3 regions of the Vibrio gallaecicus genome follow, and region 1 is predicted to be linked to each of the others. Evidence: predicted binding sites of a transcription regulator. Region 1 holds the regulator's gene; each other region holds the start of a gene.

Region 1 (7,754 bases):
TTACTCAGTTCAAATCTCAATCTTTATTCCACCATATGAAAAAGGGTTGGAATATTAATGGTATTACAGACCGTTTCATCGACCCTATCCCTGCACAAATGCGTACAGGTAAGCGTTGGTATGAAGGGACTGCAGACGCAATCTACCAGAACTTAGGCTTTATGGAGCTGGAGCAGCCTGATCAAGTTTGTATTTTTGGTTCTGATCATATTTACAAAATGGATATCAAGCAGATGATTGATTTCCATAAAGAGAAAGAAGCTTCACTAACGGTTTCAGCATTGCGCATGCCGCTTGCAGAGGCCTCTGAATTTGGTGTTATTGAAGTTGATGCTGAAGGTCGTATGATTGGTTTTGAAGAAAAACCAGCTAATCCAAAATGCATTCCTGGAGACCCAGAATCAGCGTTAGTTTCAATGGGTAACTATGTTTTTGAAGCCAAAGACTTGTTTGCTGAACTTATTGAAGATGCGGATAAAGAAGGTTCAACACACGATTTTGGTAAAGATATTATCCCTAATATGTTTCCTCGTGGTGATGTCTTTGTTTACGACTTCAGTACTAACCGCATTACTGGCGAAAAAGAGGAAGTGTATTGGCGTGATGTAGGTACGATTGATGCGTACTGGCAAGCTCATATGGATCTTCTGAAAAAGGATGCGCCGTTCTCGCTTTATAACCGTAAGTGGCCTTTACATACCTATTACCCGCCTCTACCACCTGCAACTTTCTCTGATTCAGACAATGGACGAGTTCAAATCATCGATAGCTTGGTTTGTAGCGGTAGTTACGTACGTGGTTCTCGTATAGAAAAAAGTGTTCTTGGTTTCCGTAGCAACATCGCATCAACATGTGATATTAGCGAAAGTATCCTTTTAGGTGATGTGAAAGTAGGCGAGGGCTGTGTGCTTCGTCGCGTTATCGTTGATAAAGATGCTGACATTGCTCCTGGAACTCAAATAGGTGTCAACCTGCAAGAAGATAAAAAGCATTACCACGTATCAGATGAAGGTATTGTGGTCATTCCTAAAGGAGCACGCGTTGGCTACTAAGACGTTATCAGTACTTTTTGTAGCGTCAGAAGTTGAAGGCTTGATTAAAAGTGGTGGCTTGGCTGATGTAGCCAAGGCGCTGCCTATAGCGTTACAAACACTTGAGCAAAATGTGCGAGTATGTATTCCCGCTTATAGTAAGATACCTGATGTTGATTCTGCTGAAGTGATTCTTGAATCAGAATTAGAGCATTGGCCTCATACTGCTTATCGCGTTAAGAAGCTGAATGTTGAAGGGGTGGAAGTATTCGGCATTGATTGTCCCAAATACTTTGACCGACCTGAAATGTATGCAGAAAACAACCAAGCTTACAGTGATAATGGCGAACGGTTTTCATTTTTCAGTGCTGCGAGTTTAGACATGTTACCTAAGTTAGGCTTTCAGCCTGATATTGTTCATGCAAATGATTGGCATACAGGTTTTGTTCCGTTCTTACTGAAGTCACGTTACCAGGAACATGAATTTTTTGCTGGAACTCGAAGTGTTATTTCAATTCATAATGCGGTATTCAAAGGTGTATTCACCTATGATGAATTGCAAAATCTTCCAGAGATGCATAGCTATAATGTCCCTGAAGCAGCAGTAAGTGACACTCACGTTACTATGCTAAAAGCTGGTGTATTGTGTGCAGACAAAATCAACGCAGTTAGCCCGACGTATGCTGAAGAGTTGAAAACAGAGCTTGGCAGTCATGGTATGGCTTATGAGTTTCAGCATCGCTCCGATGATTTATTTGGCATCCTGAACGGTTGTGACTACAGCGCTTGGAACCCTGAAACTGATGAGTTTCTGCCTCGCAAGTTTAAAGCAACAATGCATAGTATGGTAAGAGGGAAGTCAGCCTGTAAGCAACAATTACAGGAAGACGTTGGATTACCAATAAGAAGCTGCGCAGTCTATGGAATGGTTTGCCGCTTAACGCATCAAAAAGGCGTTCATTATTTACTGCCAATCGTAGAGCAATTTTTGAAAAATGATCTACAAATTGTGATTGTTGGTACGGGTGACCCAGTTTTGGCTAGTCAGTTGAAAGAGTTGGCGGCGAAAAACTCAGATAAGTTTGCTTTCATTGAAGCTTATAGCAATAAACTTGCTCACTTGGTTGAAGCTGGCTCAGACTTTTTTTTGATGCCTTCTGAATTTGAACCGTGTGGTTTAAACCAAATCTACAGTATGGCTTATGGTACTTTGCCAATTGTGCGCAGTGTTGGCGGCTTGAAAGATAGCGTAAATGATTATGACGAAAACTCTGAGCTAGCGACGGGCTTTGCGTTCAATGAACCAACTCCTTCAGCACTGCTTAATGTTCTTCATCGTTCATTACTGCTTTATGCTCAAAACCCACAAGAAATCAAACGTGTTCAGCTTTATGCAATGCAACAGAACTTTAGCTGGGAACAAGCAGCTGAAGAATATCTAGAGATGTATAGAACTGCGTTTTAAGTTTTAGATTAAACTATTGTGATTAATAGAGGCGCTCTTAAGTTAGAGCGCCTTTTTATTTGTGGTCAGATCTGATTGTTTATATTAGTAAGATGCTTGAAATATAGACAAATTTTAGGTGTGATGAAGTGGTGAGTCATTCATTTAACTAATGATATGATTGACATTGTCATCACTTAGCCCGTTTAATAGCGTGCTAGCCTAGCCCCCTAAAGCTCAATGTGAGCATAACGTGATTTAAGCGAAGGATATGTCAGAGACTTTATTATTCCATAAAACATTCACACACCCGACCAGCGATGAGTGGGTGGTCTTTGTGCATGGAGCTGGTGGCAGTTCATCTATTTGGTTCAAGCAAATAAAAGCTTACAAGGAGCACTTTAATTTACTGTTAATCGACTTACGTGGACATGGTAAATCTAATGCTTTGTTAAAAGAGCTAATAGCGAACCGATATACCTTCAAAGCTGTAACTCTTGATATTTTGAAAGTGCTCGACCATTTGAAAATTCGTTCTGCTCATTTCGTCGGCATGTCTCTTGGAACGATAATTGTACGTAATGTTGCGGAAATTGCAGCAAGTCGAGTTCGCTCAATGGTGCTAGGAGGAGCTGTAACTCGCCTTAACACCCGTTCACAAATTCTGATTAAGCTTGGTAACCTGAGTAAGCATATTATCCCTTACATGTGGTTATATAGCTTATTTGCTTATGTAGTGATGCCACAGAAGAGCCAAAAAGAGTCTCGACACTTATTTATTAGAGAAGCTAAGAAACTTTGTCAAAAAGAATTTAAACGTTGGTTCATCTTAACAGCTGATGTGAACCCTATAATGAAGTACTTTAAGGATCGTGAATTACCGATCCCAACATTGTATTTGATGGGGGAAAGAGACTATATGTTTATTCAACCCGTGAAAGAAATGGTTGAGGCACATCAAGCAAGTGAACTAGTGGAAATACCAAATTGTGGGCATGTATGCAACGTAGAGCAACCTGATGAATTCAACAAGCGCTCTATTGCTTTTATACAAAAGCAAATAGCTTAGAAGCTATTTGCTGTAATACTTAGCTTCAAGCTAACAAGAGAGGTTAGCCTTTAGTTAATAATTACTATTATTCAGATGTATTCCTAGGCAGCTCAATTTTAACTTCGCTTTGAGGGGATTGAGCTCCACATTGCCAGCAAGATCCAAATTGTGGCTCATTGTTTTCTCTACAATTCTCGCATACCCATTCTTCAAACTGTATTGATGTCTGTTGTAATTGGTACTCTTCCACAATCACTTTAGCTCTTGGTGCGTACTCAGTATTTGGTAACCAAACGTATGGATCAGTTTCTTCGGTAAAGGGTAATTCACCTTTGAGCCCAAATAGACCTTCTCCTCTTACTTCACACTCCACATTTTCACTTTGTAGAAGTCCACATACAATGTGAGCCTCTGCAGGATTACTCGCAATAAATATTTTCATTATTCAGCCACCGGACCTGAACGAAATTTAGCCATTGCCCATTTTGCTAAAATTGGGAACAAACCAAGCAATGCAAATGAGAGTAAAACAGATGGTGAAACAATACCCGACAATGAATCAATTTCCGCAAGTTGCGTACCTGCATTTAGGTAAACAGCAGTACCTGGAAGCATGCCTAATTGGCTAGTTAAGTAATAGCGAGAGATGGAGATTGGCGTTAGACCCATCAATAAATTAATTAAGAAAAACGGAAATACTGGGATTAAACGAAGTGAAAATAAGTAAAATGCCCCGTCTTTCTCAACACCTTGGTTGATGGTTGCTAACTTGTCACCAAATTTACTTTGTACCCAGTCACGTAATAAAAATCGGCTACTTAGGAAAGCTAATGTAGCGCCAATGGTACTTGCAAATGAAACCAAAACAAGGCTTGCCCAAAAACCGAATAGGGCTGCGCCTAGTAGAGTCACTACCGCGGCGCCAGGGATCGAGAAAGCAGTAATCATGACGTAAACAATGAAGTATATCGCTGCCGCCAGTAAGAAATTACTTTCAATATAGTTATTTAAAAGCACTTGTTGAGCTTTGGCATTCTCTAACGTTAGATACTGACCAAAGTTGACACCTAGTATGATGATGGTTGCCAGTAGTACGATTCCTAAAATTAGTTTTTTACTCATGAATACTTCCTCTAAATGTCACTTAATATCATTATTATAGTTAGACAGGGAATCAAGGCATTAACTTTCATTGAAAATAAAAAAAGCCACAAATAATGTGGCTTTTTGGTGTGAAAGTGACTGATTAACTTAATTAATTCGGCTGATAAGCTCTTCTCGTCGCTGTTGAGGGATAACAGACCAGTGCATACCCTTTATAGCGCCCTCTAATGCCCATAACAACTCAAGGCTTACATCCGATGAATGAGACTGCCTAATAGCGTTGTAGGCATTTACAGAGCCAAATTCATACAGCCTTTCCACTGAATCAATGCCGGCTTTTTTAAGCATCCTTTCAGTCGCAAGTCGAAGGTTTGGGAGATCCTTCAAGCGGTTAGGTTTTGCTGAAGATTGTTCCTTTTTCTCATCTTTAGCGAAGTTTAGAGAAACTTCCGCTAAATTGAGAGTTTGTTGTAGATCTTGCAAAATGTTATTAGGAAGAGCGAAATACTTAGTAACAACAGGAAACCCTCGTTTTTTGTAGACGTACGGTTGAAACCCTTGTTGTTTGAATTGATCCGCAGAGTTTTTATCAGCTCTAATGTGTAGTTGATCATTCACAACTAATGCGAACATAGTTTCGTCAGCAAATAGGCCGAACCCACCAAACATTGAACGCGATTTTATTTTTCCTAGGGACTCAAATAACTTCATCGAGTCCTTTAGTAGTGGTTTATCCATGTGTTTTATCTCGGTGTATTTGAATTATGCCACCAAATAAGCAGGTCCGAGAGAGTAGCAAAATGTTGCTATAAAATGTCAGTTAGCGGTAAATCTTTCATTTTGCCATCGGCAACCCCGCTACCATACCAATATAGGCTTAGGCCGGAGGCTTTGCGTCTCACTCTTTAAAGTGGTTTGCCCTGTGCGTGACTTTTGACAGAATAAGTATTTTGTTGAACAAAGCTCACATTTGAATTTTTAAAGTGTGACATTCATTCAGTAAATGATAGTCGTAATGTGTGACTAAGTGCATTTGTTTTGTTTGTAAAAAAGCGCACTTAAATGTGCGCATTTATGAATGCTTTATTTATTTCAGTGATTTAACTGTGTTTCGTTCCACTATTTCTGGGTGCATTTCGAAAATACGTTTTTCATGGTCTTTATCTTTTATACGTTCTAGCAATATTTCAAAAGCATTTTTGCCAACGCGTCGCTTAGGTTGGTGGACGGTGGTCAGTGGCGGAGAAAAGTATTCAGCCAACTCAATGTTGTCATAACCAATAACTGAAATATCATCAGGGATCTTTAGCCCATTTTGCTGTAGTCGGCTCATTAAACCGAGTGCCATTGTATCGTTAAAGCAGAAAACGGCGGTTGGGCGGTCTTCCATCCCTACAATCTTGTCTGCAGCAATTACGGCTGTATCACATTCAAAGTTACCTTCAATGATTAAGTCATCATTCAATTCAACTTGTGCTTCATTTAATGCTCGGTGGTAACCTGCAATACGCTCAGTACAAGCCGCTTTATCTAGATGACCACTTAAGCAAGCAATTCGTGTGTGACCTTTTTCTAGTAGGTATTTTGTTGCTAAGTAGCCGCCCTCTTCAGAGTTATCGATGATCTTATCTGCTTGAGAGCTTTCAGGACCCCAATCCATCACTACTTTAGGGATATCCGCGTGTCGATCTAACATTTCACGAAGTTCTTCTGTTAGGTCGGAACACATCACTAAAATGCCATCTACGCGTTTTTCAGCCAGCATGCGAATGTAATCACGTTGTTTCTCGTAAATACCACCTGTATTGCAAAGGATCAAAGTATAACCTTGGCGGTAGCAGTAGCTTTCTACACCATCAATGACTTCAGAGAAGAATAAGTTGGTAGATTGAGTAACTAGCATGCCGATAGTACGTGTCGTATTGCATTTTAAGCTACGAGCAACAGCACTAGGTGCATAGTTTAATTCATCAACAGCTTTATTTACTTTTTCTTGAGTCGCTTCTGCAACAAAGCGAGTCTTATTGATGACATGAGAAACAGTTGTTGTTGATACGCCGGCTAATCGAGCGACATCTTTTATAGTGGCCATGGTTTTATCCTGTTAAAAGCTACTTTACTAGAGAGTAGGGCAGCAAAGTAGCCGTAAAGCTACCAGAGTGAGAGCACTGGTTAAGTTTTTCTAATGGTATTAAAGTGCTAAAAAACAAAAAACCGCTAATCAGAGCGGCTTGTTTTCAATTTCAAAATGCTCATGATCAGTAAAGCACAACATTTTGATGGTGTTTCATATTTTATCGTTTGCGATCACAATTTTAGACTGACTGGAAAATGACCGCAATAACATTCACCCATAATTATGGGTGAATTGTCACATTTACATCTAAATATTCTATCAATACTAGAATATCGCTTTATTCATCGCTTAGGTATTCTAGATCCAGTTTATAAAAGGCTACGAGCAGTGTTGCAACGCTTGCGTAAAATCCAAATTTATCGAATTCTGTACACTTTGCTTGGAATCTTGGTATCCAAGTAAGTAGGTATTTTTCGATAAACTGTTTTTGTTCAAGGAAGCTACTTTCAAACTCTTCACTGTTTTGATTTTCGTTAGAACGGATGATTAAATTTCCAAGAAAATCGAGTTCAATGGCAATGTGATCCGCTGGTTCATTTAGATCAGCACTAACTCCTACACCATGCTCAGCCATCAGTGTTTCCATGTCTTTTGCAGGTTGACCATTTAGTAGACCAGTATTACCAATATACAAAGATGCATAAGGCAAAGCGGCGTACTTATCGGATTTTAAGAATAAATCACAAAAGTCAGCCGCAAGCTCAAGCTGTTCATCGTCACGATTCTGAGAGCGGTTCAAGGCATCGACGAGTTTATCTATTGCTGGTTTCAGCGTTTCATTTTCGCCTAACCCAGCTAGAAATGAACGAATTTCAACAGACTTGTAATGCTCTAATTCTGATTCTGTTAATTCTTTAGCAAATAAGCTTGATAGCCACCAGTAAATTTCAGCTCTTTTCTCGTTGAATGCTTTCATTTCTTTCATCAATTATTCCTACCTTCATAAGGTGACGCCTAAAAACGGCTGAGATTCAGTGAACAGACTTA
Region 2 (7,754 bases), 270 kb from region 1:
AATGGTTTATGTATTCGTCTTTATGGTGAACATGCCGCTCTGGAATTAATGACTCCACCAGAGCTTCAGCGTGAAGAGCTAATAGAACCCATGCTTACTGCTGCAGCTTGTGGTAACCCGCTACAAAAATTGAACTTCCTAAACCCCTTACCTGAGCGTTCAGTAGAACAAGCCAAGCAGGCATTGTTGCTGATGGAGGCGGTAGATCATGAAGGAAAGATAACTGAGCATGGTTTAAAAATTGCACCGCTACCCATTGATGCGTTGTATGCCGATATTGTTACTCGAATCAGTGAAAAGTCTCTAAAAGAAGCCATGATAGACTTAACCGCTGCGTTATCTGTTCCGGCAAATTTGTATCAGTTACCTTCAAATAGTGAAGCATTGCAAGAATTGGCTTTGGTAGAGAAAAACGGCTGCGATATGAGTCTATTGATTGGTTTAGTTCGTGGAGGTACGTACCCACATATCCAAATAGATACCAATGCGTTAAATGAAGCAAAAGGCTTAGCAAAGCAGATGCGTGAGGTTTTTGAATTACCTCAAATTGAAGCTGCCTCTAGATACCAGCGCCAGCTACTATTAAAAGAGATTATGGAATTACATCCTGAGCTAGTGTTTGTTCGAAGAGCTAAAAGAAAAGAAGCTTTCTCAAATGAAATATTGGAAGTCTTACTTGGTCGCCAAAGCCGATTACCAAATGCTTCAGAAGCGATGCTTGTCTTTGATACACATAGCTTACCGGGGCGAGGAGTTAAACAAACCCTCACACTCGCTACTGTCACCGCTCCGCTACCACTTTCATTACTTAGTGAAGCTGAAATAGGTCAGTGGCATCAGGGAGGTACTATTGTAGAAAGCAATACAGTACATACAGAAATGTCGCTTATGTATGCCGGAAAAATAATCGCGACGAGATTACTTGAAGCGGAAGGCGAGCTTTCATTAAAGCCGATCATTGAATTGGTGAACCAAGATCTGCTCCTGCCTGGTTTAGCAAAGCTGAGAAGGCAAGAAATCAAATATTGGCAACTTTATGTGGCTTTAGGTTTGAGTGAAGCAGTTAAAAATACTGACGAGGTACAAGGCTTAACATTTGATAATTGGTTAGTCGAACAACTCAATTTATTAGGGGTTGAATCTCCTGAAGACTTAAGTTTATTTTCAAAAGAAGATATTTTGTTCGATGGCATTCCTTATTGGGAATATGAAGATTTCACTCAAAAGTATCCTTTCGATTTATGCTTGGGTGATCTTCAACTCTCGGTAGAATACTTAGTAAGTAAAAAGCTGGTTTATGTTATTCATAAAAGTGGTATAAGGAAAACGCTTCCTAAGCGGTGGGAATTACCAACGTGGAAAGGGTGGAGAATTCAGTATAAGAAAGCGAGTAAAATAGTTGATATCAAATAGTCGTTTAGTTTTTGCTGTGAAATATTAAACAAATAATGTTAGATATGATTATTCCGTACACAGTTTGTTACAGCCTTGCTTTTTATATGTCTTTTCTATCAAATTAAAGGGCATAAAAGACCATTCTCTTATATCCTATTGCTATATGGAAAGAGTTCGTAGATATTAAGTATATTGTGTTGCCAATGTGTCGGGGGACGATATGGACAAACAAAAAGAGACGTGTGTTGAATTTGATTACACTACTTTTCTTGGAGCCTCTTGTAATAAAAAATGGACGTTTTTAGAAGCACTGACCACGATTGCGCCGGTGTTTAGTACCGTTTGGCGAGATAGCATTAAAGAATTGTCGACGCCAGAGGACAGACTTTGGCAAATGGCTTTAAAGTCTATGTCATCTCGTAAAAGTGATGAGTCTAATATTGTGACTTTACTTAAATTGGCGAAGCTGGAAGGGATAAACGAACTTAAAGTAGTGATGCCTTACTCGCTAGAAGATGAGCAGATTGAGTATATTGAATCGAAAAGTCACCTTGTCATTGCTAATAAATCATTAGAAGAGTTTACGATTCGCTTATAAGTATTGTCCTTATAAAGACTTCGCTTATCAATACTTGAATATAGCCTAATTGAATACTGAAAGGACCTCATAAATGAGGTCCTTTTTTATTTGTTTCTTTCTAGCACTTAGTCATATGGTGCTTAGTCAATCAAATCGTATTGCGAACGCAGAATATCCACAATCTCTTGCTTCGGATTTTCGCTAAGAACGATCTTATTACCAGTGATTTTTTCTGCAATATCAGTATAAGTTCGAGATACAGACATTAAAGCATCAAGCGGTAATTCATTGTTCTGAGCTAATGCTTCACGTTCTGGCATGCGCTCTTTATTGAGAAGAATATCTGGATCAGGGAAGTAGTTTAGTAGGAACTGACGGAACCCTTCTTTAGAGTTTTCAACAATCTTACCGTTATTATATTCTGAAGTATCCCAAATACGAGATGAGTCAGGTGTACCCACTTCATCCATGTAAATCAGCTTCTCATTGCCTTTAGCATCATTGACATAGCCAAATTCAAACTTTGTATCAACAAATGTTTGTTCAACATTTTCCAGTGCTTGGCTGATAACAGTAAACCCTTCCTTCAGCAGTTTTTCGTAATGCGAAATGTCACTTGCCTTAGTGAAGTTGAATGCTTGATAGTTATCTTCAATGTTTTGACGGGTGATATTAACGTCATCGGCTTCAGGAACACCTGGAATACCTTTGAGAATACCTTTAGTTGATGGAGTGATAAGTAGTTCTGGTAGCTTCTTATCTTTCTCTAAGCCCTCTGGCATTCCAATGCCACAGAACTCTCGTTCGCCATTAGCATAAGCTCGCCACATTGAACCTGTGATGTATTGACGGCAAATCGCTTCAATCATGACTGGACGAGCTTTTTGAACTATCCACACGAACGGGTGAGGAATATCGAGAATGTGGCTATCAGCTAAACCATTATCTTGGAATAATTTAAACCAATGATTCGAAATGGCATTCAGTGCTGCACCTTTCCCAGGGACTCCTTTTAAATTCCCTTCACCTCGCCATATACAATCGAAAGCCGAAATACGATCACTAATTACCATGATAGCTAAGGGTGCATCAGGTGCTACGTCATAACCTTTTTCTTGGATTAGTCTTTGGCTATCTTCTTCGGTTAACCAATAAACAGAACGAACTTTGCCACTATGGACAGGTTTGTTAGTACGAATTGGTAGATCATCATTTACGGCAAGAACTTGATCAGCGAGGCTCATTTAGACATTCCTATCTTTTATCAAACGTCATACAGAGAGTGCGAGTACGCACGAGATTAGACGGGCATTATACCCAAACTAATTTTTGCTGCCACATGAAAAGCAAACGTTTGCTATTGTTTTTTTATAATAAAAAAACTCTATCCGCGATATGCGCGAATAGAGGCTAAAAAGGCAGGTTCTAAAAGTTGAATAAATTTAGTGGATACGGTCTTGTTCAGATGAAACGAAAAACACTTCACATTGGTACTGAGTCGCTAATTTTACTAATTGGGCTTGTTCAAATTGGCTGATGTTATTACTTGCCACAATAGCACTCGCATTTCTTGAAAGGATGGCTCTTTTGACTATTTCCGCTTCAGAGCAAACTTGAGATGGCTTCATATGAATGACTCGTTCACAGCAGACGTTGTGCTTTCTTAACTGCGAAGCCTCAGGGCGTGGTGTCTCAGCGGTAAAAAGAAGCCATTGTTGTTGATTAGACAGCAAAGCGATTCTTGAGAAAAGCGAGTGATTGCTTTTATGCGAAGATCGAATTGAAGAAGTTAATGAGCAGTGAAATAGCTGGCTAGGGTTTTGAGTCTTAACGTGTGCTTGAATCATTTTGCTGTCCTTATATACATGCTGTATGTGTATACAGTAGTTTTTGTTGTGTATAAGATCAAGCAGTTTTTGCTGTTAAAATAATCGCTATTTTATGATGGTTAGTGGGTTATCGAGTTAAGTGTTTGATTTTTAATGGATATTTATTATTAATCGGAAAGGTATGATTAAGGTGAAATGTGATAGAAGGCATACTGCAGATTTAAATCTATACAGTAGTTCGCTTGCTATACAGTACTTTTGGAGGCTGTACAGTAGTTTGAGAAAAGCTATCTAGATTTTTTTGGGAGATAGTGGTTATGCTTGAAATTTATAGTTTGTGTTGAGCTGGCGAGTACAGCACTTAATTCTGAGCCAAAACACAAAAAAGCGCTCAAGGCGCTTTTTTATGTCTTATGGTACTAATGCTTGTTTCGATGACTTATCTTAGATTCACTTGAGAAAGTTTCGATCTCATCTCTAATTCGCCGATATTGAATTGGCGAACGTCCATTGTTGCTAAGTCATTACATTTTTCGCATGAGTGATGGTGTTTTCCATCAAGATAATCATGCTTCATTACTAGGCTTGGCTGCTTACACCAATCACAAATGCCTTCAATTGTGAACATATCAAATCTCCTCACCTGTATATGTCAGGTGTATTTTCGCGGCAGATTATGACACAACTAGACATTAAAAGTTAATTCTTTGTTACTCGTTTTTGAGAGCGATATCGTTTGCTAGGCTAATAAAAATAAGAGTAAAGGAGAAATTGAGTAATTTACCCTATCTTAAATTCACTTTTTGGTAACATTTTGTAATATGGTTTTTAAAGACGCATTCAATCGTTTCATCTCATCATCACTTCCATGCAGATCTGGGTGGTAAATTTTTGATAATTGCTTATATCTAATTTTTATCGACTTAGGAGGTGGAATAGAATTCGCGCTATAGCCAAATAGTGCGCAAGCAATCTTTAGTTTTTGGACATCTTTAGAAGCTTGATATTTTTTGACTTCCCGGAACATTGCTTCTAATTGGCGCTTCTGTTGTTTAATAGTGAAGTTTTTGGATTTGATCTGAGCTTCTAATGCCTGATTTTGTTCATTTTCTTTGTGTGAGCGTTTAGCGCGGACCTTTGTGACAGTGATGGCTAACCCACAAAGTAATATCAATAATGCAGATATTGATAAATAGTCAGAGGTGACCAGCAAGGGGGCTGAAGTTGGTGCTCGATTTGGATCAATTAGTTCATCTGATGATTCTTCTTCACTAAAGGCACTATTGAGCTGTTCGATTTCTGATATCTGCTTCTCACGCCTAGCGTTAAACTTCGCTTCTAATACACGGCTGTAGCCATCTTGAGCCTTGTCATCGTAATAAGTGGCAACTTGATACCATACTTCAGCTAAATCAAGAGGGCTTAATGTTGAGGAAGGGTAGTGCTCATAAATCTTTGCGAGTTCTAGTGGTGCTGTGGGGTTACCTCTACTGGCAAGTTGGCTATACCAGCGAATAGCGGCTTGTGGGTTTCTCTCTGTTCCTATTCCTGACGCAAGAAAGTTAGCCAGTTTTAATTGAGCTTTTATATGACCATTTTCAGCAGCTTGAGAATACCAGTAAAAAGCATTGTCAGCGTTTGCTTCTACATCAACTCCAAGATCATACGATTGAGCAAGCAAATATTGAGATTGGGGATCTTGCTGTTGCGCTTTTTCAGTCAAACCAGTAATCGTGTCTGCTTGTGTAAAAGAAGCGGAGAAAAAAAATAGAGCGGTGATGATTCGTACTATTATTGACATAATAAATAATTATCTAATTCTAATAAAAAGGCTCAGTAATGATACTGAGCCTTTTTGATTATTTCAGAGGAAGAATCTGAATTTCTACGCGGCGGTTACAAGAACGACCTTGAGAAGTTTTATTATCACATATTGGGTAACGTTCACCATTACCACGTGCAATAGCACGTCCAGGGGCAACATCCTGTGAGATGAAGAATGAACGAACCGATTCAGCGCGACGCTCTGATAAAATTTGGTTTAATGATTCGCTGCCAGTGCTATCAGTATGGCCGTCAATGACTAAGCTGGTATCTGGGTATTCAACAAGAATACGAGAAATACCACGTAGCGTTTTGTGAATGCTTGGCTCAAGAGCATAAGAGCCGGACTCAAAGCCAATACCATTTTCTAAGCGAAGCAATAATTGGTTTTCACCGACACGTTCTACTTGCACGCCTGAATCTAATAACTCATTACGTAAAGCTTGTTCTTGCTGGTCGAAGTAATATCCAACACCACCACCAACAGCACCACCAGCAGCAGCACCAATAAGTGCGCGTTTGCGGCGATCTTTAGAATCATCACCGGTAGCTGCGCCTGCAACCGCGCCGGCAATAGCACCAATTAGAGCACCTGTTGTTGCAGAGTTTGTTTCAGATTCACCAGTTGTTGCGTTTTGACGCTGAGTAGCCTGACAACCAGTCAAGGCGATGGTAAGAGCAAGTGCGAGAGTGATTTTTTTCAAGTTTTAATCTCCGTATAATAATGCTGTGTCTAGCCATAAATAACCTTTCTTATGGTCAAAATATTGTTGCTTATGGCTAACATATTATTCTGTATAACAATGAGGCTAGACATTGTAAAGTTTTGGTTAAGCTTTACTTATGCGTTTAGCGGCTTGCGCCCCTGCAACTGGACGATTAACAGACAGTTTCCGCCCTTTTTTTAATCCAACCTCATAATCAGCTGTTAAGTTCTTCATTGCTTCACGTAGCTGCTGTTTAAATGTTTCACGATCGATGTTTTTAAATTCTTTATCAATATAGTTATTGATTTTATTGTTGGACTCGTCGTCTGGAGTGATAGTGGGTAGCTTTTCAAGTGCGCCTTCAACCCAACCCGAAACAAACGAATTTACACGACGTGTCACTTCCAAGGTGCTGGTTCCAGAACCTGCAAATCCATTTCTAAATTGACCGGTATGTTCATTCAATTCACGGTAGACAATATCAAAAGCAAAAGCGGCAAAAATAGCTCGGTCTGCTTCACCGATAAACTCAACACGCTTTAATCCTTTATGATTGAGCAAAACCGCTTCAACACCAAATTTGGTATTGATGCCGCGGATAACACGCAAAACTGTCGAACTGATATTTGCTGGTAATAAATGGCTAGACTGGGTTTTTCCCATCTTGATGAATTCAATATCGTCTTTCTCAAGACCATATTTAAGCATTAAATTATGGGCCATTTTAATCGCATTGGCCGCTTCATTTACGTTCGCTGAATTACCTAATTCAAGGCATTTAGCAATTTTTTTAAGAGCTTTTTTCTTATCCATCGACTAACTATTCATTTCCGCAAATTTAGAAAAGTCCGACATTTTACCTGTTTTCGTTAATAACAGAAAGCCCTAACTATTGAGAGGTGAAAAGAGTAAACGCAAATTTGTACTTATCAGGGATGGAAAGTATAAATGTTGAAGTACAGGACAAATCGATTAGCTGATGATTTTAAAAGTGATTATATTGTGTGTTAGGTAGGAAGTTTGAGTGACAATGCAAGGGATTGAGTAAAAAGTAGAGCCTCAGTCAGGGGACAAATAAAACGCCATCACATGTTGTGGATGGCGTTTTGTAGAATAGTAATTTAATAAAGCGCTTATGCTAAAGAACTAAGAACTTATGAGAAGCTTAGCTTTGGAATTAAATACCAAGCTCATCAAGCAGGTCCGCAGCTGAATCATTCTTGCTTGTTTCAGCTGGTTCCTGTTTATTTGTAGCCTGCATTTGCTTTTGTGTTGCTTCTAAAATGCTGTCTGGACATTCATCTTCAGCAACTTCAAATTCTTCAAGTTGGATAAACTCAGTTTTATCCATTGCAAGTTCAAGGTAGAAGATATTGTTGTTTGCTGTTGAGAATGTTACGCGTCTCGCTTGAGGGCGAT
Region 3 (7,754 bases), 1.4 Mb from region 1:
AAAGAAATGACGGCTAATGACATTAATAAGAGCCCACTTCCGAGTGGGCTTTTTAATACCCAAAAAATGAGCGTATACTGAAATCACTGTATGACACCATATACTTACCACTAAAGCTCACCGCTAATGAAGGTGAACTGATAAAGAAATGTATCTACGATGAAACAATCTCTACTGATTTGGCTTGATGCCGCACGACCAAAAACTCTGCCATTGGCACTTGTCTCTATTCTTACCGGGAGTAGCTTGGCATTTTCCTCGGATCAGTTCTCACTTTCGATCGCTTTATTGGCTTTCCTTACCGCTACCCTTTTACAGATATTATCCAACCTCGCCAATGACTATGGCGATGCTGTTAAAGGTACTGACAACGATAATCGATTAGGTCCAGTAAGAGCCATGCAATCTGGCGCAGTAAACGCCAAAACAATGAAGCAAGCGATCATTTTGAACATCATATTTACCATGGTGGCGGGCTTGGTTTTAATTTTCCACGCACTAAGCACACTGGAAAGTATTTTGTCGTTTATCGCATTAGGTGTTCTCGCCATTGTCGCGGCTATTGCTTATACAGTAGGAAACAAGCCTTACGGCTACATTGGGTTAGGCGACTTATCTGTCTTTATCTTCTTTGGTTTACTTGGCGTATCCGGCACCTACTTCTTACACACTGGGAATGTTGAGCCTAGCTTGTTTCTGCCTGCTTTAGGTTGTGGCTTAATGGCTGTCGCGGTCCTTAATATCAATAACATGCGTGATATTGAAAATGACAGCGAATGCGGAAAACGCACCATGGCTGTTCGTCTCGGTCAAACAAAAGCTAAGCACTATCATTTCTTATTATTAGGCAGTGCCATTGTTGCCTTCTCTGCTTACTTAGTTATCCAAGAAAAGCCTCTTTGGATAAGTTTGCCATTTTTACTGAGCATTATCGCCGTCTATAAACACGGTAAAGCCGTTTGGAATACTCAAAAACCAGCCCAAATTGCCCCTATGATGCCGGTCATTGTTAAGTGTTCATTAATTACCAACCTATTATTTGCAGGAGTTGTTGTAGCTCAAACTCTGCTCAGTTAATTATGGGGAATGATTGCAAAGGGTTAATGCACCGATATACTCAAGATAAGCTCATTGTTCAAAAGGTAAACTATGGAATACAACACTTCTGCGCTGTGTGATATTTATTTAGACCAAGTTGATGTACTTGAACCTATGTTCAGCAACTTTGGAGGTCGTTCATCGTTCTCCGGTAAAATCACCACGTTAAAATGTTTTGAAGATAATGCTTTAATTCGTTCCGTCCTAGAACAAGATGGTCTTGGTCGAGTGTTGCTAATTGATGGTGGAGGCTCTTTACGTAAAGCCTTAATTGATGCAGAAATTGCTCTACTAGCCGAAGAGAATGAGTGGGAAGGCCTTGTCGTATACGGCTGTGTACGTGAAGTCGATGAACTAGAAGATATGAATTTAGGCATCCAAGCCCTAGCCTCTATTCCAGTTGGCGCAACCCAACAACACAATGGCGAAACGGACGTACCTGTTAATTTTGGTGGCGTGACTTTCCTTCCTGAAGATCACCTGTATGCTGACAACACGGGCGTTATCTTATCTCAAGAGCCACTTGATGTAGATTTGGTTCTAGATGACGATGACATGGATGATGATCTTGAAGTCGATGAGCAAGATGATTCACCAGATAACGAAACGTACGACCCAATTCGCTAGTAACTAATGGCCTAAGATCTAATGAGCTAAACGCCGACTTGCTAAGTCGTCTTGCAGATAAAACTGAACAAAAACAAAAACGCCCGCTATAAAAATAGCGGGCGTTTTCTAATTCAGAGAGCTAATTACTCTACATCATCCATTTTACCTAAAAGGTTACGGATGCGGTCTTGCCAAGCTTCATGCTCTTTCTGCATTTCTTGAGATTTAAGCTCTAATGCTTCACGGCTTATTTTAAGCTCGTTAGCTTCAGATGTAAGCTGCTCTTTCTCTTCTTTAAGTTCTTCAACTTCCATTTGAAGAAGTGCGATTGTATCTACTGCAGTTTGAATTTTTGCTTCTAATTTTTCTAATACATCAAAAGACATGTCGGCCTACCTTTAAATTATCTATTCGAGTTGAAGGTTCACTCCACTTATCGCCCATTCTACTCAGCAGAGCCCCGATAAACACTCTCTATATTCGATATTTTGCACTATTCGACTAAAAAATAATCGTAATTCACCGAATATTGACGTGAGCAATAGCAAGCAACTGTGGTAACTCATCATTTTATTGAATATTTCAAATTTCGAGCCTCATATTGATCAAAGGCAAACCCTCAAAAGTAAAAAAGCAAACGTTCCCTTTGAGGTATGATAAAATTCGCCGCAAATTTCTATTCCCCCCTTTGAAAGTTTTGGAGTCAGCATGAAACGCGATTTAGCAATGTCATTCTCTCGTGTCACAGAAGGTGCCGCACTAGCAGGTTATAAGTGGCTCGGGCGTGGCGATAAAAACGCTGCCGATGGCGCTGCTGTAGAAGTAATGCGTAGCTTACTTAATAAAACAGAAATCAGCGGTGAAATTGTTATCGGTGAAGGCGAGATAGATGATGCTCCAATGCTATACATTGGTGAAGAGGTAGGTATTGGTGGTGATGCTGTAGATATCGCAGTAGATCCAATTGAAGGAACCCGCATGACGGCGATGGGGCAATCTAACGCATTGGCTGTACTGGCTGCAGGTGAGAAAGGAAGCTTTCTAAAAGCACCCGACATGTATATGGAAAAACTAGTGGTAGGCCCTGGCGCTAAAGGCGTTATTGACCTAGAACTGCCACTGACAGAAAACCTAGAAAATATCGCTAAAGCATTAGGTAAAACCCTTGATACTCTAGTAGTCACCACGCTTGCTAAGCCTCGTCACGATGAAGTTATTGCACAAATGCAAGCAATGGGCATTCGTGTATTTGCTGTGCCTGATGGCGATGTTGCCGCTTCAATTCTAACTTGTATGCCAGACAGCGAAGTAGACGTAATGTACTGTATCGGCGGCGCTCCTGAAGGTGTGGTTTCTGCTGCTGTAATTCGCGCACTAGATGGCGACATGCACGGTCGATTACTGCCTCGCCACGAAGTAAAAGGCGACACAGAAGAGAACCGCAAACACGGTGAACTTGAACTTGAGCGTTGTGCTGAAATGGGCGTAACCGCTGGCATCGTCCTAAAAATGGAAGACATGGCTCGCAGCGACAATGTTGTATTCTCTGCGACAGGTATTACTAAAGGCGACCTGCTTGAAGGTATTACACGCCAAGGCAATATTGCGACAACTGAGACCCTGCTCATTCGTGGTCGCTGCCGTACTATTCGTCGCATCAAATCGATTCACTACCTAGAGCGTAAAGATCCAGAAGTGATTGATCATATTCTTTAAAGAAAATCGCCATAATGAATACCGGTCATAATAAACACTGAACGCTATTAGGCTTAGTAATAACAGAGCTTAATAAAAAAGAAGGCTGATACTCAGGTATCGGCCTTTTTATTATCCCTATAAAATCTTCTGGCTTCCCCCGCAAGCTCTTCAATTAAATAGCATAAAAGAACTCAAGAGATAGTAAGAGGTTTTCTTTATAAACACCTTGCCCCATAATAGTAGGGTTCATAAGGTAGGAATAACATGAAAACGAGCGACAAAATCTTACAAACTATCAAGCGCCAAGGTGCCGTTACAGCTAAACAACTTTCTGAAGCGTTTGGCATGACGACGATGGGCGCAAGACAACACCTACAAAGTTTGGAAGATGACGGTATTCTCGCGTTTCATGATGTAAAAGTTAAAGTTGGGCGCCCTACTCGTCACTGGTCACTGACTCAGAAAGGTCATGGGCAATTTTCAGATCGTCACGGTGAATTAACCATTCAATTTATTGATGCTGTTGAACACTTATTTGGCAAAGAAGGACTGGAAAAAGTCACCGCTGAGCGTGAAGCTCATACTTTCAAACAGTACCAAGAAGCCCTATCTCATTGCTCAGACCTGCCAAGTAAATTACAAACACTTGCTGATTTACGAGAAAACGAAGGATATATGGCAGAGCTTATTGACGAAAGCGATCACTATATTTTAATTGAGAATCACTGCCCAATTTGTAAAGCAGCTATGCGTTGCCCAAGCCTATGCCAATCAGAGCTTAATATATTCAAAGAGTTATTGAATGGTGAATGTGAAGTTACTCGATCAGAACACATTATTGAAGGTAAACGCCGCTGCACTTATACCTTAACGCCTTTGCTCTAATGTATTCTCATTTTTGAGAAAAGAGTAAACGGATAAAATATCCCCCATAATCTTTCTTATGCTTAATGTACTGATGAAATTGTTATTACAGTACGAAGGAAGTCTCTATGGGATACCCACAGCTAGAACAACCTCTCCCATCATTCGATGAACTTGTCGATCTTGCACAAAAGGATCCCGACGCTTTTAATCAATTTAAGCATGACATGTGCGAGGATATGATTTGCTCTGCATCAGAATCCATGCAAGACAGGCTTAGAGCGCAGCAATGCCACATCGATCTCGTCGTCAGCCGCTGTAAAAATCCGGACCACACCAATGTTGTGTTGATGCAGGAGCTTTGCTGCCAGATGGGTAAATTTCAAGACATGCTAGAAGGTGATGTACGAATTGATTCCCCACAAGCTGTGATTATTCCTTTTAAACCTCAGCCCCCTCATAAGAAAACATTCCATGACGCTGACTAAATTCAAATAAAAAAGGAGACTGCTAAGTCTCCTTTTTAGAATGCCAAATTTATTCAGACCTCAGCTTACCTACACCTACTTAGGCTCAGGTCCGTATTGGTTTTCTCCATCAGCACCTTTCATAAAGCCACACTCCACCAAAATCCACAACCCACAAGCCAAAGCAGCGGTAGTCGCAACCATTTGTAATGGTGATGCACCGTCAACACTCTGTGTAGCGGCTGGTGTTGCTAAGCGTCCTAATACCAAAGGAATATTAAGCAGTAACCAAAGGTTGGATTTTCCTCTGTCATGCCACCTCTTTGAAGTGATCGCTAAATCAGGTACAAGTAGGAACAATAAGAAAACAGGTAGCAATATATAAGCATATGCTGGGAATAACACAGAAATGCCGGTTGCAAAGCCCGCAATTAAAACATAATAAATAACATTCCAAGTCCAGAAGACCTTACGGCCAATTCTACCCTTGAAAGAAAACAACAGTTCTTTCATCGACATCTTAGATACTCAAAAAATTAGCCATCACAGCTTTGACAGCAAAAATAAATATGACAGCAAAATAAAAATTGGTTAGATCAGCTAACTATTTTAACTAATTAATCATTACAACAAGTTAATCATGACTGCTAGTTAATCACTTTTTGAAAGCAAGTCTTGTCCATATCTCGGATATTAACAGTAAGACTACGAACGTGGCTCGCTTGCTCTTGTAAAGTTTGCATTAATTGGCGAGATAAATCTCGCTTTTGCTCTTCTGTACGCCCCGATAATAGTTCAAAACTGATATGGATAAAATCGACATTATCGCCTTCCTCACCCACCAACCAATTATGGCAACGCAGTGAACGAGACTTCACAGAAGTCGCATCAAATAACCCACATACAAGTGCCACTTGGTGAAGGTCTTCTAACAAACCTTGAATATTAACTCGCTCATCCACTGAGTTTGAATACTCTAAAACTAAATTTGGCATTCTCAATTCCTATACTAATACGCAATCGTTTGTCCCTTAATATCAACTAACGATGAAAAATCCGAGAAGTTCGCTATTATTCTGTCTGTCGGATCACTGATATATGCTTAAAATCTACTCTGACCATTGAGTAAGATCCAAGAAAGTAATGACCACAGTCATGATCTGTTGATATTAATCTGTTATATTATTTCGTAATAAAGTTTACTTTTTTACATTCGATTTATTTAAATACTTTGGAGATATTCCTATGCGTCATCCTGTAGTTATGGGTAACTGGAAACTAAACGGCAGCAAAGAAATGGTTGTTGATCTACTAAACGGTCTTAACGCTGAACTTGAAGGCGTGACAGGCGTAGACGTAGCAGTTGCTCCACCTGCACTTTTCGTTGACCTTGCTGAGCGTACGCTTACTGAAGCAGGCAGCGCTATCATCCTAGGTGCTCAAAACTCTGACCTAAACAACAGCGGTGCATTCACTGGCGACATGTCTCCAGCAATGCTTAAAGAGTTCGGCGCATCTCACATCATCATCGGTCACTCTGAGCGTCGTGAATACCACGCTGAATCTGACGAGTTTGTTGCTAAGAAATTCGCATTCCTAAAAGAGAACGGTCTAACTCCTGTTCTTTGTATTGGTGAGTCTGAAGCACAAAACGAAGCAGGCGAAACTGTTGCTGTATGTGCTCGTCAACTTGACGCTGTTATCAACACTCAAGGTGTTGAAGCTCTTGAAGGCGCTATCATCGCTTACGAACCAATCTGGGCTATCGGTACAGGTAAAGCAGCTACAGCTGAAGATGCACAACGCATCCACGCTCAAATCCGTGCACACATTGCAGAGAAATCTGAAGACGTTGCTAAGAAAGTTGTTATCCAATACGGCGGTTCTGTTAAGCCAGAAAACGCAGCAGCTTACTTCGCACAACCAGACATCGACGGTGCTCTAGTTGGCGGTGCAGCTCTAGACGCGAAAAGCTTCGCAGCTATCGCTAAAGCAGCAGCTGAAGCAAAAGCTTAATTTAAACTTCACCGTTTAAGTTAAATGAAAGGTCAACTTCGGTTGGCCTTTTTTATTGCCTGCTTTTCTAATATGTTCAGTTTTCTATACTGTTCAGCTCAATTAGAAACTTCAGCGGTATAAAAGCCAGGCATAAAAAAACCGCTGAAGTTAATCAGCGGTTTTTAAATTTTTCAGACTTATAAACTTTTAATATTTTTAAGTCTTTCAGACAAAGTCTAATGTTTGCTTAGAATAACTCTTCAGCAACCTTGAATAGGTCTGAACGATCTGGGTTTTGCATGTTCTCGATACAATCGATGATATCGTGGTGAACAAGCTGTTCTTTCTCGATACCAACACAACGACCACCGTGACCTTCAGCAAGAAGGTGTACAGCGTAGTTACCCATGCGTGAAGCAAGTACACGGTCAAATGCTGTTGGACGACCACCACGTTGAATGTGGCCAAGAACCGTTGCACGAGTTTCACGACCCGTTGCTGATTCAATTTCTTTTGCTAGTTCGTTAGCATCCATCATCAGTTCAGTCAGAGCGATAATTGCGTGCTTTTTGCCTTTCGCAATGCCGTCTTGAATGTTACCGATTAGCTGGTCTTTATCTAAGCCAGTCTCAGGAGTGATGATGTACTCACAGCCACCTGCGATTGCAGACATCAGAGTTAGATCACCACAGTGACGACCCATGATTTCTACAATTGAAATACGTTGGTGAGAAGAAGAAGTATCACGAAGACGGTCAATTGAATCAATAACAGTGTTAAGTGCAGTTAGGTAACCGATTGTGTAATCTGTGCCTGCAATATCGTTATCGATAGTGCCAGGAAGACCAATACACGGGTAGCCCATTTCAGTAAGCTTTTTCGCACCCATGTAAGAACCGTCACCACCGATAACCACAAGAGCTTCGATGCCGTGTTTCTTAAGGTTTTCAATACCCTTTTCACGAACCGCTACATCTTTAAACTCAGGGAAACGTGCAGAACCTAAGAAAGTACCACCAC

Evidence for each region. The regulator PurR, encoded in region 1, represses purine synthesis genes. The targets are predictions, from matches to a motif close to TNANGNAAACGTTTNCNTNA.
Region 2: OCU78_RS06215 (phosphoribosylaminoimidazolesuccinocarboxamide synthase) is a predicted target of PurR. The motif match lies at 3,318-3,337, and genes of this name have one in related genera.
Region 3: glpX (class II fructose-bisphosphatase) is a predicted target of PurR. The motif match lies at 2,337-2,356, and genes of this name have one in related genera.

The regions. Positions count from the first base shown of each region.
Region 1 covers NZ_AP025490.1:1,138,342-1,146,095, forward strand. Annotated here, with positions in the region: gene glgC (glucose-1-phosphate adenylyltransferase) at 1-1,052, shown strand, start outside; gene glgA (glycogen synthase GlgA) at 1,042-2,496, shown strand; gene OCU78_RS05075 (alpha/beta fold hydrolase) at 2,747-3,544, shown strand; gene OCU78_RS05080 (putative signal transducing protein) at 3,612-3,968, opposite strand; gene OCU78_RS05085 (TVP38/TMEM64 family protein) at 3,968-4,648, opposite strand; gene OCU78_RS05090 (TfoX/Sxy family DNA transformation protein) at 4,778-5,368, opposite strand; cyclic di-GMP riboswitch class I at 5,476-5,560, opposite strand; gene purR (HTH-type transcriptional repressor PurR) at 5,718-6,722, opposite strand; gene torD (molecular chaperone TorD) at 7,045-7,692, opposite strand.
Region 2 covers NZ_AP025490.1:1,407,898-1,415,651, forward strand. Annotated here, with positions in the region: gene OCU78_RS06205 (helicase-related protein) at 1-1,413, shown strand, start outside; gene OCU78_RS06210 (transporter) at 1,616-1,993, shown strand; gene OCU78_RS06215 (phosphoribosylaminoimidazolesuccinocarboxamide synthase) at 2,116-3,219, opposite strand; gene OCU78_RS06220 (hypothetical protein) at 3,418-3,822, opposite strand; gene OCU78_RS06225 (hypothetical protein) at 4,244-4,432, opposite strand; gene OCU78_RS06230 (tetratricopeptide repeat protein) at 4,601-5,605, opposite strand; gene OCU78_RS06235 (OmpA family protein) at 5,664-6,332, opposite strand; gene OCU78_RS06240 (DUF2786 domain-containing protein) at 6,459-7,148, opposite strand; gene OCU78_RS06245 (DUF3334 family protein) at 7,513-7,754, opposite strand, start outside.
Region 3 covers NZ_AP025490.1:3,033,303-3,041,056, forward strand. Annotated here, with positions in the region: gene OCU78_RS13295 (1,4-dihydroxy-2-naphthoate polyprenyltransferase) at 160-1,077, shown strand; gene rraA (ribonuclease E activity regulator RraA) at 1,150-1,725, shown strand; gene zapB (cell division protein ZapB) at 1,851-2,093, opposite strand; gene glpX (class II fructose-bisphosphatase) at 2,416-3,423, shown strand; gene OCU78_RS13315 (helix-turn-helix transcriptional regulator) at 3,670-4,290, shown strand; gene OCU78_RS13320 (DUF3135 domain-containing protein) at 4,398-4,757, shown strand; gene OCU78_RS13325 (DUF805 domain-containing protein) at 4,833-5,255, opposite strand; gene OCU78_RS13330 (5-carboxymethyl-2-hydroxymuconate Delta-isomerase) at 5,384-5,731, opposite strand; gene tpiA (triose-phosphate isomerase) at 5,982-6,752, shown strand; gene pfkA (6-phosphofructokinase) at 6,982-7,754, opposite strand, start outside.